Regions from separate parts of the Priestia sp. AB genome, predicted to be linked through region 2. Evidence: predicted binding sites of a transcription regulator. Region 2 holds the regulator's gene; each other region holds the start of a gene.
What was found. Region 2 encodes Rex, which represses fermentation and respiration genes when NADH is low (regulators of the CRP and FNR family bind a similar motif). Its sites were predicted from a motif close to TTGTGAAATATTTCACAA; they were not measured.

Region 1: POF52_RS21115 (DUF1641 domain-containing protein) is a predicted target of Rex. The motif match lies at 4,036-4,053, and genes of this name have one in related genera.
Region 3: POF52_RS12685 (cytochrome c oxidase subunit II) is a predicted target of Rex. The motif match lies at 1,617-1,634, and genes of this name have one in related genera.

The regions. Positions count from the first base shown of each region.
Region 1 covers NZ_JAQMYN010000007.1:165,071-170,335, reverse strand. The annotation lists gene POF52_RS21130 (NAD-dependent malic enzyme) at 1-1,278, shown strand, start outside; gene POF52_RS21125 (AEC family transporter) at 1,291-2,247, shown strand; gene POF52_RS21120 (NAD(P)/FAD-dependent oxidoreductase) at 2,293-3,471, opposite strand; gene POF52_RS21115 (DUF1641 domain-containing protein) at 3,505-3,957, opposite strand; gene POF52_RS21110 (hypothetical protein) at 4,387-4,803, shown strand; gene POF52_RS21105 (ammonium transporter) at 4,800-5,265, shown strand, end outside.
Region 2 covers NZ_JAQMYN010000031.1:9,309-14,573, forward strand. The annotation lists gene groL (chaperonin GroEL) at 1-574, opposite strand, end outside; gene groES (co-chaperone GroES) at 641-925, opposite strand; gene POF52_RS30150 (CPBP family intramembrane glutamic endopeptidase) at 1,225-1,953, shown strand; gene POF52_RS30155 (YdiK family protein) at 1,950-2,177, shown strand; gene tatC (twin-arginine translocase subunit TatC) at 2,203-2,958, opposite strand; gene tatA (twin-arginine translocase TatA/TatE family subunit) at 2,974-3,159, opposite strand; gene POF52_RS30170 (redox-sensing transcriptional repressor Rex) at 3,213-3,851, opposite strand; gene POF52_RS30175 (ABC-F family ATP-binding cassette domain-containing protein) at 4,310-5,265, shown strand, end outside.
Region 3 covers NZ_JAQMYN010000003.1:595,923-601,187, forward strand. The annotation lists gene POF52_RS12680 (cbb3-type cytochrome c oxidase subunit I) at 1-488, opposite strand, end outside; gene POF52_RS12685 (cytochrome c oxidase subunit II) at 490-1,428, opposite strand; gene xylE (D-xylose transporter XylE) at 2,175-3,596, opposite strand; gene xylB (xylulokinase) at 3,898-5,265, opposite strand, start outside.

The DNA of each region.
Region 1 (5,265 bases), on a different contig from region 2:
TTAGGGATCGACAGCGAAGATATTGATTTGCTTGTAGTTACAGATTCAGAAAGTATTTTAGGGATTGGGGACTGGGGTGTAGGAGGGATAAATATTGCAGTTGGAAAGTTAGCGGTCTACACAGCTGCAGCAGGAATTGACCCAAGCCGCGTACTGCCTGTTGTTCTTGACATGGGGACCAATAACAAAAAGCTTCTTGAAGATCCTTTGTATTTAGGAAATCGTCATGAGCGAGTAAAAGGAGAAGACTATAATCGCTTTATTGCTCAATTTGTAAAAGAAATAACGACCAAGTTTCCTAAAGCGCTTCTTCATTGGGAGGATCTTGGGAATATTAACGCGCGTCACATTATGAAAGAATACGGAGATAAAATTTTAACGTTTAATGATGACATTCAAGGAACGGGAGTGATTACTCTTGCAGCCGTTTTGACAGCGGTGCGCATTACAGGTACACCTTTAAAAGATCAGCGGGTTGTTGTATTTGGACCGGGATCTGCTGGAATTGGGAATGCTGATCGTATTCATAGTGCGATGATGCTTGAAGGGTTATCTGAAGAAGAAGCGTATGATCGTTTTTGGGCATATGATTACAGAGGTCTGTTAACGGAAGATATGGAAGATTTAGCTCCTTTTCAACAGCCTTACGTTCGTCAAAAAGAAGAGATTAAAGAATGGGGAAAAAACGATGAAAATAAAGTTTCACTATTGGAGCTTGTCAAGCAAGTGAAGCCAACGATTTTAATTGGAACATCAGGCGTCACGGATGCTTTTACCGAAGAAATTATTAAAGAAATGGCAAAGCATGTGGAGCGCCCTGTGATTATGCCGCTTTCAAACCCGACTAAACTTGCTGAAGCTGTTCCAGAAAATATTATAAAATGGACGGAAGGAAAAGCCCTTATTGCAACGGGAAGTCCATTTGAACCCGTTGAATATAACGGGCACACTTATGAAATCGGACAGGCGAATAATGCATTTGTGTTTCCAGGTCTTGGTTTAGGTGCAATTGTGGTTCGCGCTCAAAAGTTTACTGAATCTATGTTTGCAGAAGCAGCCAATGCAGTAGCTCGTATAGCAGAAACAGATACAAAAGGAGATACGCTTCTTCCAAATATTAAAGATCTTCAAAAAGTATCAAAGGCGGTTGCTGTAGCAGTTGCTGATGCTGCTGTAAAAGATAACGTAGCAACTGTTGCCGAGCAAAATGTAAATAAACTTGTAGAAGCAGCGGTATGGCAGCCTGTTTATAAACCGGTTAAGGCAAAAAATGAATGAGGTGAATGATAAATGAGCATAGGTCAAATTTTTCTCATTCTCGCGCCTATCTTTTTTGTCATTTTGCTTGGTTATTTAGCAGGGCACTTTAAAAAATTTGATAAGCAAACGTCTAAGGGGCTCAACACATTAGTAACGAAGTTTGCGCTTCCTGCACACTTATTTGTAGGTGTAACGACAACTCCAAGAAAAACACTCATAGACGAATGGCCGTTTTTAGTAGCGCTGATTTTAGGAATTGTCGGGTTTTACCTCATTATATTGCTCGTCGTGAAGTATGCAGGGAAGCATACGTTAACTTCTTCTTCTATGTTTGCTCTAAACTCAGCTCAGCCAACGTTTGCTTTTATGGGCATTCCAGTACTCGGAGGATTGTTCGGTGCAGGAGCCGTAGCGATTCCAATTGCCATAACAGGAATCGTAGTAAACGCGATTTTAGATCCGCTGGCAACGATTTTAGGAACCGTTGGACAAAGGGGACGAAGGGAAGGGGAAGAGAAAACAAGTTTATTCAAAGTAACGGTTCATTCCATTTTGCATGGTTTATCTGAGCCTTTGGCATGTGTACCGTTAATTGGAGTGATTTTAACGCTTTGCGGCTTTCAGTCACCTAAACTTTTACAGGATATGCTTGATCAAATCGGAAGTATTACATCGGGAGCAGCTTTGTTTGCAGTAGGAGTAACGATTGGAATTGGAAAAATTAACTTCAGTAAAGGTGCGCTTGGGATCGCCCTCTTAAAAGTAGCGGTTCAACCCATCGTTATGCTCGGAATTGCAGTATGGATAGGATTATCTTCAGATGAAGTGACAAAAGCTATTTTGCTGGTAGCTTTTCCTGGGTCTGCTGTAGCTGCGATGATTGCTTTGCGGTTTGAAAGCTTGGAAAACGAAACCGCATCTGCTTTTGTCATTAGTGCTATTTTATCGTTGATTACGCTGCCGCTTCTTATTTCTTGGCTTATGTAAATAAAAAAACGAAAGAGGAGAATTCCTCTTTCGTTTTAAGACGGATTAATAAGCTAATGCAAATAATCCTTTGATATGAGATAAGTAACGAACGTTACTTGCTTCTTTCATAAGTGATGCTGGTAAACCTTTTAATTGCGTTTTGTTTCCGCCGATTGTACCAATTGCATCTTTGCGTCCAAGACTTCCTAGTGTACCAGAGAAGACAGGAACGAATGATTCCATTGCTCCGCCGCGAATAGCAACTGCTAAGTTCACGCCTACAACTTCACCCATTTGCCAAGCTAATTGAGCAGTAGGTGGGTAAGGGCGACCTTCTGGACCCATTACAACCGCTGAGTCACCAGCAAGGAATACATCTTTATGAGATGTAGATTGTAAGAATTCATTTACAAGTGCACGACCGCGGTTTACTTCAATACCTGAGTTAGCAACTACAGAGTTACCTTGAACTCCGCCAGTCCATACCATTGTTTTTGTTTCAATTTTGCTGCCGTCTTTAAGTTCAACAGTTGTAGCATCCATTTTTGTTACAGGTGTACCAGTAACAAATGTCACGCCACGTTTTGTTAAGCTTGATTGAGCGCGCTCTACTAATTCAGCAGGGAAGCCTGGAAGAACTGTAGGAGCTGCTTCTACACAGTATAGAGAAATTTCTTTTGGATCAACACCGTGTTTTAGACATAGGCTTGGCATTAAGTCAGCGTATTCACCAACAAGTTCGATACCTGTTAATCCACCGCCGCCAACTACGATTGTACCGTCAGCTTTATTTTTTGTTTTGCTGTATTCAGCGATACAAGCTTCTACGTGTGCACGTAAACGGTTTGCATCATTTACTGATTTAAGAACGAAGCTGTGCTCTTCTAAACCAGGGATACCGAAGTAAGCAGTTTCACTACCTAAAGCTGTAACAAGGTAGTCGTAGCTTAATTTTGTACCATCTTCAAGAGATACTTCACGTTGATCTGGTGAGATTTCTTTTACCGTTGCAATTTTTAAATCAACGTTGTAGTTTTTAAGTAATTTATCAAGTGGTAAAGCTACCGCTTGTTCAGAAACGCCGCCTACAGCTAGACGGTGTAATTCTGTAATGATTTGGTGAGTAGCAAAACGGTTCACTACTGTAATTTTTGCTTCATCCGCACTTAGGTGTTGGCGAGCTGTCATGGCAGTTAATAAACCACCGTAACCGCCGCCTAAAATTAAAATATGTTTTGACATAGTCGATCCTCCGTCCACACTTTTTAATGAAAATTATTTTTGTTTTTCGTTTGTAATGTCTAAATACGCTTGTGCAAAGCGGAATAGTTTTTGAGCTTGTGGATCTTTAAGCATGCGTAATAAACCGAATAAACCGATTGAATTAGAAGCATTTGCTTCTGCACGATCGTTTGCTTCGATTGCAGTAGCTGCAAGACCTTTTACTGTTCCTTCTACCGGCTCGATAAATTCTTTTACTCCACCAAGTAGATCTTCTTTTAATACGTCGTCAGTTAATAATGATTGCGCAACGTCGTAAGTTTTTGTAAGCACCGTTACCATTTCGGATAATTTTGGTAAATTATCTACAAGAACAGTAAGAGCTTCTTGTACTTCAGGCTTTAACAATTGATCTAACACATCCGCTTGACCTTTGTTAACTGCCGCTTCTGTTTGTACAGCAGCATTTTCCTCTGCAGCTGATTTTTGAATAGTTGATTGAGACATGAAAAGTCCTCCTTTGCTGGATACTGTTGCATATGTAGTTCCTAGTTATCTGCTAGACTTTCAAACTACATTGTGAAGTTGTGAAATCTTGCACATAATTCTATTTTAATTTTAATACGAGATAAAATCAACTCATTTCGTTGAAAAAATAAGTGAAGAACCTCGTAACCCTTTGTTTAATAAAAGTTTATAAGAAATAAAGCGAATAATTGCCTAGGTAAATAAAATTAAAATAGGGAACTAACATGATTCCTATTCCTACGATAAAACAAATAACGTCATATTTCAACACATACGAACTTAATATTCTATAAGTATTAAAAAGATAGGGCGCATTTACTATTTAAAGAGTTTTCAAAAAATTACATTGACTTACTATAGTGTTCTACATATAATCATAATATAACATCTTATGTAAGGAGATATAACATGGTTATAGTGGATGAACTTTATCATAATGTGGTCATTACATTGCCTCAATTAAAATTAATTGAATTTATAATGAAGTTAAAAGAAGCTAAAGCACAAGAAATAGAAGATATAAAAACGAAAATTAGTAAATACGAAGAGAAGAAACGTGCTGAAGAAGCTTGGTATCAATCACTATCACCGTTTCGTAAATTTTTTACCGGGCGTCCTTTAAGTCAGCATCAAGCGGTCGAGTATATGGTATACGTAAAGGAACGCTTTAAAAAAATTGATCACCTTAAAGCACAAATGCGAGAACTTCATGAAGTTCTTGAATTAATAAAAGCGGAAAATGAAGAAACAAGTGAAATTACGCTTTCGCCTGCTATTGTACAAGAAATAAAACGATTAAAAAGCAGTGGAGGCGTTGGGATATGAGTGTTAATGAACTAAGTTTAGGGATAAATACAACATGGGTTGTATTAACAGCCGCGATGATTTTGTTAATGGAAGGCGGCTTTGCCTTGCTAGAGGCAGGTTTTGTCCGCTATAAAAATAGCGTGAATATTATTATGAAAGTATTCGCTGATATTACAATAGGAACGCTTTGTTTCTATTTAATTGGTTTTGGATTAATGTACGGTGATGATTTAGGTGGAGTCGTCGGTAAAAGCGGTTTTGCGCTCTCAGGTAATTTATCACACCTTGACATTCCAATTGGGCTTGAAACGTTTTGGTTGTTTCAATGTGCATTTGTTATTGCGGTCATTTCTATCGTTTCTGGAGCAGTGGCAGAACGAATTAATTTCCGTGCATACCTTTTATATGCGATTTTGATGACTACATTTATTTATCCTATAGCCGGCCACTGGATTTGGGGAGGCGGATGGATTAGTAAGT
Region 2 (5,265 bases):
GCATACCTTCTACCACTTCTAATTCAGTTGTGAAACCTTTTGATTCTTCAAGTGTGATAACGCCGTCGTTACCAACGCGCTCCATTGCTTCAGCAATTAATTGACCTACTTCTTCGTCAGCTGCTGAGATAGCCGCTACTTGAGCAATTGAATCTTTACCTTGAATTGGTTTAGAGATTGCTTTTAGTTCTTCAACCGCTACAGCTACTGCTTTTTCCATACCTTTACGGATACCCATTGGGTTAGCACCAGCCGTTACGTTTTTAAGACCTTCTCTGATCATTGCTTGCGCTAAAACTGTTGCAGTAGTTGTACCGTCACCAGCAACGTCGTTTGTTTTGCTAGCAACTTCGGCTACTAATTTAGCACCCATATTTTCAAATGCGTCTTCTAATTCGATTTCTTTTGCAATTGTTACACCGTCATTTGTAATAAGCGGTGAACCGAATTTCTTTTCTAATACAACGTTACGACCTTTTGGTCCAAGCGTTACTTTTACAGCATTTGCTAATGTATCTACACCACGTAGCATTGCGCGACGTGCTTCTTCGCTAAATTTAATATCTTTTGCCATGTTCTTTGACCTCCTCAAGAGTTCTTAATAATCTATTTTTTACGTATGATAAGTTTGTGGTTAAAATTAGCCGATTACAGCTAAAATATCGCTTTCGCGTAAAATTAAGTATTCAGTACCTTCGTATTTCACTTCAGTACCCGCATATTTTGAGAAGATGATACGATCGCCCGCAGCTACTTCTAAAGCTACACGCTCACCGCTTTCTAATACTCGGCCTGTACCAACAGCAACAATTTTACCCTCTTGTGGTTTTTCTTTTGCACTGTCCGGTAACACGATACCGCTTGCTGTTTTTTCCTCAGATTTTACAAGTTCAATCACTACGCGATCACCTAATGGCTTTAACAAGTGAAACAACCTCCTCAAATAATGTGTTTGCATTTTTATTAGCACTCAACCTCAACGAGTGCTAACACAATTATTATATTAAAACAAAGTGGGTTTTTTTTGCAAGTATTAAACAAAAAAAATTTAAAATTTACGAAAACTACATATAATAGTTTTAGATTTCGACGATTTTGAGAAATAAAGCATTCTTTTCTCTGTTCAATAATATGTATGTTACAATACGAGCAAGAAGAAATTACTAACTTTACAGTACTTCTTCGACATATATACATAAAAACCTTTTAAAGGAGTATAGAAGATTGGAAAAACGTTATTGGTATGTTATCCTCACCTACATCCTTATGCAGTTTTCAGGAGTTGTTGGTATACCGCTGTTAAAATTAACAGGAATGTTTGATCAATATCCAGTTCGAACAGCGAATGTCATGCTTTTGACTTATTGGACCATCATTAGCTTTATCCTTGGTTTACTTATTGTCTTACTGCTGCTGCGCCGTGACATGTCCATGCGTATAGAACATGCGGGAACAACGGTAACTGTGGTCTGGTCAGTCCTTGGGGTGTTCCTGGCTATGGCTGGTCAAGCTGTAGCAGGTATGATTGAGCACGCTCTTGGCATTACCCAAGTATCTGAAAACACACAAAATATTGTTAATCTTGTTAAAGCAACGCCGTTCCTCATTGTCGTTACGTCTGTTATTGGACCAATTCTAGAAGAGATTATTTTTCGAAAGATTATTTTCGGCTCTCTTCACAAACGATATAATTTCTTTGTCTCTGCATTTATTAGTTCCCTTATTTTCGCTGCCGTACACTGGGATTTTAAACATTTGCTCGTGTATACAGCCATGGGATTTGTATTTGCATTCCTTTATGCAAGAACAAAACTAATTATTGTACCCATTATTGCTCACGTGTTGATGAATACAATCGTTATTTTATCTCAAACTATTTTTGCAGATAAAATTATAGAAATGCAAAAGCAAGCAGAACAAATGCAGTTTATTTTTGGAGGCATGTTTTTATGAAGAATATCCCTTTAACACGAGGGTTTATTTATATTATTATGGGGATTTTATTCACCTACCTGGCTATTCAAAATGCTCAGGAAACCGTGTGGAATTTCCCCACGATCTTATTTGCACTCGTAGCCGCGTTCGATTTCAGATTTGCGGTGCGCATTTTTATCTTGCACTATAAAATTAAAAAGTTGCAGCAGCAATATAAAAATCAAGATGATTCATCTAAATAAAAAAACCACTGTTTCAGTGGTTTTTTTACATACTAACATCTTCTCTTTCTTGCTCTGCCCTTGCCTTTAACACTTTGCGATACGAAATGCGGGAAATAATGATGCTGATTTCATACAAAATTAAGAGCGGCACTGTCACCATCATGTGCGAGAGCAATTCCGGTGGTGTAATAAGTGCGGCAATAACTAGCAGTACGAAATAGGCATACTTTCGAATTTGAGATAAAAACATAGGCGTGATAATTCCTAATCGCGTCAAAAACATGACGACAACAGGAAGCTGAAACAACAGGCCAAAAGGCAGTGTGAGCTGCATTAAAAAAGAAAAGTATTCATTAATGCCAATCACTTGGTTTACATTCAGCTCATCAGAAACGCGCGTCATAAAATCGACGACAAATGGAAACAACACAAAATAAGAAAAAGAGACACCGCCGATAAAGAGAAAAATGGAAACAGGAATATATCCAAGCGTTACCTTACGCTCTTTTTCATATAAACCAGGACTAATAAATGCCCAAAGTTGATACAGTGCAACAGGAGCTGCAAGTACACAGCCGATAATAACAGCAAACTGCATATAAATCTTAACTGGATCTGTTAGCCTAAATGCATTCATCGTTAAATTTTTTGCCTCATCAGCATGCTGTAAATAGACAATAACCTTATCCGCTATAAAAAAGCCGCCAATTGTGGCAATGACAAAGAAAAATAAAACAATTAAAATGCGCTTTCGCAGCTCTCCTATATGATCATATATTGACATTTCTTGTTCGGTCATACTATGATCACCCTTTTACTCTTTGTCATCTACTTGACGCTGTTTATCTTTTTCACGATCTTCTGAGGCACCGCTAGCGGCATGCTTAAACTCTCTAAGCGTTTGCCCGACTGATCTTCCTAGCTCCGGTAACCGTTTCGGTCCAAAAATAAGCAGTGCTACAATCGCAATAATAATCCAACTGCCTGCTCCAATCCCCATATTCCCACTCTCCTTATTAATTTAGACTTAAGGAAATCGTAACACAGTCCATCTTATTCAACAGGATAATTTTTCAAAAAGTAGACAAGCGACTGTAATTCTACAGCCAGATCAATATGATGCAGTCGAATCTCATCCGGTACGTTTAAGCGTGCAGGAGTGAAGTTTAGAATCCCTTTAATTCCGCAACTCACTAAACGATCGGTAATTTGCTGAGCCACAGTGGCAGGAACGGTTAAAATCGCCACTGAGATATCATCACTCATATAATCTTCCAATTGGTCAAGGTGATAAACCGGCACGTCGCCTACTTTTGTACCGACTTTATCTTCTATCACATCAAAAGCGCACTCAATTTTGGTGTTATTATTTTTAATAAAATTATAATTTAAAAAGGCCGTTCCCAGATTCCCTACGCCAATCAGTGCTACTTTCGTTACTTCATCTTGGTCTAACGTTTTACGGAAAAATGTAAGTAAATAATTCACATTGTAGCCGTATCCCTTTTTCCCTAATGCTCCAAAGTAAGAAAAATCCCGGCGAATAGTAGCAGAATCAACTTTCACTGCCTCACTTAACTCCGCTGACGAAACACGCTGTTTACCAGAAGCATGCAAGTTTTTTAAAAAACGATAATAAAGCGGCAATCGTTTAGCCGTTGCTTGTGGTATTTTTAATTGTTCAGTGTTCACGTTGTACCCCCTCAGTTCATGTATGTCATTACTAACATTTTCAAGTCATATTGCATTACCTTTCACAAAGCCTCAACCGCCTTGAGGTAGCGCTTCCAATTCTCTCTCTTTTCTCTTGTTTTATATATACTCCGCTTCACACCCCGACGCCTTTTGTCTATCCAGGAATACTTAAAGTCGGTAGCTAGAACGAAGCAATTAGCCCTTCAAAGGATCCGTTTGTTAGTCATGACGGATTTTCTACATCCATCATATATAAGTTCAGAGATGCACTTATCTCTTATTTTAACATAGTATCCTGTATAAAATGTGCAGGTAAAATCATTTTATTTCATGAATCAAAACATTCGCTTCATCATTTGTTCTTGTCCCTCTACAAATTACAAACGCTTGTAGGAAGAACTTGTAGTTGAAAATATGTTAAAATACACTATGGATATACTACTAGAGGTGAAAAAATGATTATTCTACAATTGAACGGTATTACAAAATACTATGGGGCAGAACCCATTTTATCGAATATAAAGTTAGAAGTACAATCAAAAGACCGCATTGCCCTAGTGGGACGAAACGGTGCAGGTAAATCAACTTTATTAAAAATTATTGCTGAGCAGCTTTCTTATGACAGCGGAGAAATTATTAAACCTAAAGGTGTTTCCATTGATTATATGGGACAAGATACAGTTCTTGAGTCAACACTCTCCATATGGGAAGAAATGATGACAGTCTTTGCTCCATTAAAGAAGATGGAAAAAGAATTACGTACGCTTGAAACGAAGATGGGCGATCCAGACATTTTTAATGATTCAGTTCAATACGAAAAACTAACCAAAGAGTACGATCAGCTTCAAGTAACGTTCAAAGATTTAGGCGGCTATCAATATGAAGCGGATACACGATCTATTCTTCACGGTTTCCGTTTTTCAAACTTTGACTATAGCACCCCTATTTCCTCCTTGAGCGGTGGACAAAAAACGCGCTTGGCTCTTGCAAAACTGCTTTTAACAAAGCCAGACTTGCTTATTCTGGATGAGCCTACCAACCACTTAGATATTGAAACTTTAGCATGGCTGGAACAGTTTCTGCAAGGGTATGAAGGAGCTATTTTAATTGTTTCACACGATCGTTACTTCCTTGATAAAGTCGTAAATCAAGTGTATGAGGTCACACAAAAAACAACGGTCAAGTACACGGGCAATTACTCTAAATACCTTGTACAAAAAGCAGAGCGATATGAAAAAGAGTTGCGTCAGTACGAAAAGCAGCAAGATGAAGTCGCAAAACTGAATGATTTTATTCAGCGAAACATCGCCCGCGCATCGACTACAAAACGTGCGCAAAGCAGACGTAAGCAGCTCGATCGAATGGAGTTAATAAATCGACCTAACGAAGGCGAAAAATCAGCTAGTTTTTC
Region 3 (5,265 bases), on a different contig from region 2:
CCGATTACAAACGACAAATCGAAAAGCATGGCGCCAAAGAAAAATAGCCAAAAGCTTACTGCGTTTAAAAAAGGATAGGCGACATCTCTTGCTCCAATTTGAAGCGGCACAACAATGTTAAAGAAAGCAAACATAAGCGGCATTGCCATAAATAGAATCATAATGGTTCCGTGCGTAGTAAAAATTTCGTTGTAATGATTAGAATCTAGAAAATGCCACTGAGGGAATGCTAGTTGCATACGCATTAATAATGCATCTACTCCGCCTCGAAACAGCATTAATAATGAAGAAAGCATATACATAATGCCAATTTTTTTATGATCCACCGTTGTGAGCCACTCACGCCATAGCCACTTCCATTTTTTAAGATAAGTAAGAACAAAAATAATACCGGCTAGTGTTAACAAAATGGCGACATCTGCTCCATAAATCATCGGTTCTCCTGTCACAAAAAAATGAGATGAAAAATCTTTTAAATTGTCTAACAACTTATTTTCCTCCTTCCTGGTGCTCGTGCTGTGCATGTACTTGTTCTTCAGAAGCCACATTCATAGTCTTCATGTCTTCATTTTTCATATGATGGTGCTGACTATAATATTGACCGCCGTTTTTAATGACGATATCTTGGAATAGGCCTTTAGGAATGGTAGAATACGATTTTTCCAAAGAAAGACCTTGTTTTGCGAGATTGTTATAATCAGATTTTGTTAAAGCTGGTGATGTTTCTTTCACTTGCTTTACCCATTGATTAAATTCTTTTGTCGATGTAGATTTAACTTTAAAGCTCATATGAGCGAATCCTTCACCTGTAAAATTAGCGCCTGAGCCAAAATATTCTCCCTTGTGATCAGCTTGCAGCCAAAGCCCCATTGCCATTCCCGGCATGGTATATAATTGTCCTCCCAGCTGGGGTACCCAAAAAGAATTCATAGGTGCATCTGACGTTAGCACGAATTGAACAGGCACATCTTTTGGAATTTCTACATAATTGACTGTCGCAATATCTTGATCCGGATATTGAAATAACCATTTCCAATCAAGAGACGTTACTTCAATCGTTAGCGGCTTTACATCTTTTTGCGGCGGATTTACTAAGTCATACGTTGTTCTGGCTGTAGCAAAACCTAAAATACCGATAATAATGATGGGGATGCCCCACCAAATAAATTCAAGAAGCTTACTATCGTCCCAGTCTGGCCAATACGGAGCCTTGTTTCCAGGCTTATCACGGTAGCGTAAAACGATATACACAAGCAGACCTAAAACAGGAATAACAACAATTGTGCATAAAATTATGGAAAAAATAATTAAATGGTATTCTTTTTGAGCTACCGCCCCCTGTGGATTTAAAATCAAATAACGGCTATCACAGCCTGCTAAAAAAATTGTAATGAATACGGAGAGAATGATTAACTTGCTAATATGCATTGATTTTTGCTTTCTCACCTAAGCTCAGGCTCCCTTCTTCTAAGTCTCTGTACATAATAATGGTATATAAACGTTCATATTAAAGATGCATCTCAACAGATCAAAAGACTAAAAACCTCCTAACATATTGAAGTTTGTCATGACATATTGCTTGCTTCTAAAAAATTATCATGTTGCATTGTTAAAGGGTGTGATATTTATCACACTTAAAGCGTTTTTTATCTATTTTGAATACCTTTACCATAATTTCGTCACATATTTGGGTAAATGTGGTGTGTAAGAGGAAGATCAGCATTGCCTTTTGACTAGCCTAATAAAAGCAAAAAACTCTTCCAGTTTTTATTAACTGGAAGAGTTTTTTCGTAAGTACTAGATGAAGTATTGAGCTTTAACATTTACTGATTTGCTTATTTGACCTGCTGAAACATCCAATCAATCATTTTTCGATTCTGATACGCGGGAACCCAGGAAGCATGCTCACACTTTAATTCTTTAGGATATTCCGTAATAGCGGATGCCCCCAGATTTTTTGTGAATTCATTGCACCGTTATTTATATTTACGATGAAACACTCCTCATAAAGAAAACTATATTTCTATTTTTAAAGAGGCTTATCACTATAGCAATATCCTTTAAAAAAGTTATCCACTTTCTTCATAAAGGTTACATATTAAAAACACCTAAAGATAGTTTAGGTGTTTTTGAAAGTTTTATATTCATCTTTCCTCTAAGCAAAAGCTCAATGGTTATATGGCCTTCTTACTCTTTGAAGCCTCTTGTTTTTTTCTCCACATATTTTCCATTTGTTCAAGAGTTCTACCTTTTGTTTCAGGAACAAATTTCCAAACGAATAAGGCAGAAAGTACACTCATTAAACCGTAGAAACCATATGTTAATCCTCCGCTATATTCCATCATCACAGGATACGTAGAGGAAATAAAATAGTTAGCCGCCCACTGAGCAGCTACGGCAATGGCTACAGCACGACCTCTAATTTTATTAGGAAAAATCTCTGAAATGAGCACCCAACAAATTGGTCCCCATGACATCATAAAGGAAGCTGTATAAATAATGATAAATACAAGCGTCCCTATACCAATGATGTTTGAAAAAGCCATGCTTGCTACACCAAACATTCCAATGGCCATTCCGATAGACCCTGTTATTAATAAAGGTTTTCTTCCCAAACGATCAACCGTCAAAATTGCAATTACTGTAAAAATAACGTTTACTAATCCCATAATAATGGTTTGCAGCATAGAAGAACCTTTAGCTGCTCCCATGCTTTCAAAAATACGCGGAGCATAATATAGAGCTACATTTATTCCTACAAACTGTTGAAATACAGAAAGCAGTATACCTACAACGATAACTAATTTTCCGTACGCCAATAATTTTTCAGATGAAACATTGGTAGAAATTGTTTGTTTAATATCTTCTAAAATTGATTTCGCTTCTGAAGATCCATTAATTTTGGTTAGTATGGCTAAAGCTTTTTGATCTTGATTCTGTATAGCTAAGTAGCGAGGCGTTTCAGGAACTAAAAACAAGAGTGCTGCAAAGAGTAAAGCTGGAATAGCTCCTGAAGCAAACATATATCTCCAACCTACATCATTAATCCATTCTAAGGTTTCCCCATTTGCAATACCCCAATTCACGAAGTAAACGACTAACATTCCAAAAATAATCATAAATTGATTGAACGATACCAATCTGCCGCGAATATCTGCCGGTGCAATTTCCCCTATATAGATGGGACAAATGGCTGATGCTAAGCCAACACCAATCCCACCTATAATGCGGTAGAAGTTAAAAGCTAGTAACAAAGAGAGTGTCGGTTCCCCTTTTGTGAAAAATAAAAACTCAGGATAAGAAGCGCCTAACGCTGAGACTATAAAAAGAATAGCTGCTAGTATAAGTGATTGTTTGCGTCCTAGTTTCGTCGCAAAATAACCAGATACCAACCCTCCAATAATACATCCTATTAAAGCACTTGATACAGTAACACCGTGTGCTAAGGATCCCAACCCTAAGCTGTCAATAAGATACACCTTTAATGATTCTTCAGCTCCAGATATTACAGCTGTATCATATCCAAACAGTAACCCTCCGATAGCGGCAACTAAGGTAATAGAAAAAATATATAATGAGTTTCGATTTTGTTTCATGCGTTGTTAAAAGCAGTTAGTTAAGGGTAACAGTAGAAGTTCTATTTCTAACTGAGTTCGCACTTATTTGAATGCGTTTTCAAATTCTTGGAACACAAAAGAAATTTTCGTCGTTTATTGGACTAACTGCTCTTATCCTCCCCTCTAACGTACGTATTTTTCTATCGAATCAAATCTTACTACAGCATTTTCTATACTTCCTTTTGTGTCAGGTATATCGATATACAACCATAATCAAATAATACAAGCTACTTTCATATGAGGCTCCTTTTTAAAGTAAGGTTGTATATTTTGTAATCTATTACTTCCCTTTAAATTCATCTAGCTTTTTACTTAGGTCGTGTGTTTGAAGATATACTTCTTTATATAATTCATAAAGCTGTTTATAGACTTGTACATGTTCTACGTTAGGATAATATGTTTTTGAAGACGTAATAAATACGTTTGCACACTCTTCCAATGAGTTGTACCAGCCACAGCCATAAGCTGCTAGCATGGCTGCTCCTAACGCTGGGCCTTGTTCAGTAGATAACTTTACGATTTTTGCATTAAAAACGTCTGCTTGAATTTGAAGCCAGTGATCGTTTTTTGCTCCCCCGCCGATTGATACAATAGACGTAATTTCCTTTCCGTTTTCTCGAAAAATTTCAATTGATTCATTTAATGAAAACGTAATCCCTTCAATAACTGCCCGCGTAAAGTCTCTCTTTTTATGAGAGGCATCCATCCCTATAAAACTTCCGCGAATCGTAGCATCTGCATGCGGTGTACGTTCCCCGACTAAGTAAGGGGTAAATAAAAGGCCGTTTGAGCCGATTGGGACATTTTTTAGGTCGGCCAACAATTCTTCAAACGTATCGTTTTCTGCGAAATTTTCCTTAAACCAGCTTAAACTGTGACCAGCGGATAATGTAACGCCCATTGTATAAAATGCATTTTCTTTTCCATGATTAAAATAGTGGACTTTTCCACCAAAGTCTCTATCGCTTCGTTCCTCATAAGAAAGAACAACCCCAGATGTCCCAATGCTACATAGGGTTTCCCCTGATGATAAAATGCCGGCGCCGATTGCTCCGCAAGCATTATCAGCTCCGCCTGCAAATACTTTCGTTGAAGTTGCTAATCCCGTTTTTTGAGAGAACTCCTCATTAATATTGCCTATGCATTCATTAGATTCAACTAGTGGCGGACAAAGGTTAATATTAACTCCTACTGATTGACAAAGCTCTTCATCCCATTTTTTCTTGCTGATGTTTAATAATAATGTACCGGCAGCATCTGAATATTCACTATGAATCAAGCCAGTCATCTTAAAACGCAAATAGTCTTTGGGCAGCATAAATACAGCTGTTTTTTCAAATACCTCCGGTTCATACTCTTTTACCCACAATAACTTAGGAAGAGTAAATCCTTCTAAAGCCTGGTTTTTTGTTATTTCTAAAAGACGTTTTTCTCCAATCACTTTATAGAGATGATGACATTGTTCTGTTGTTCTTGTGTCATTCCACAAAATGGCGTTACGTAATAGGTTATAGTTTTTATCCAGCAGCACAAGGCCATGCATCTGTCCAGAATAACTAATTCCTTCTATATTTTCGGGTTTTATATTAGCGTTAGTAATTAATTCATTTAAAGCACTAGCCGTCTGCTGAACCCATTCTTCTGGATT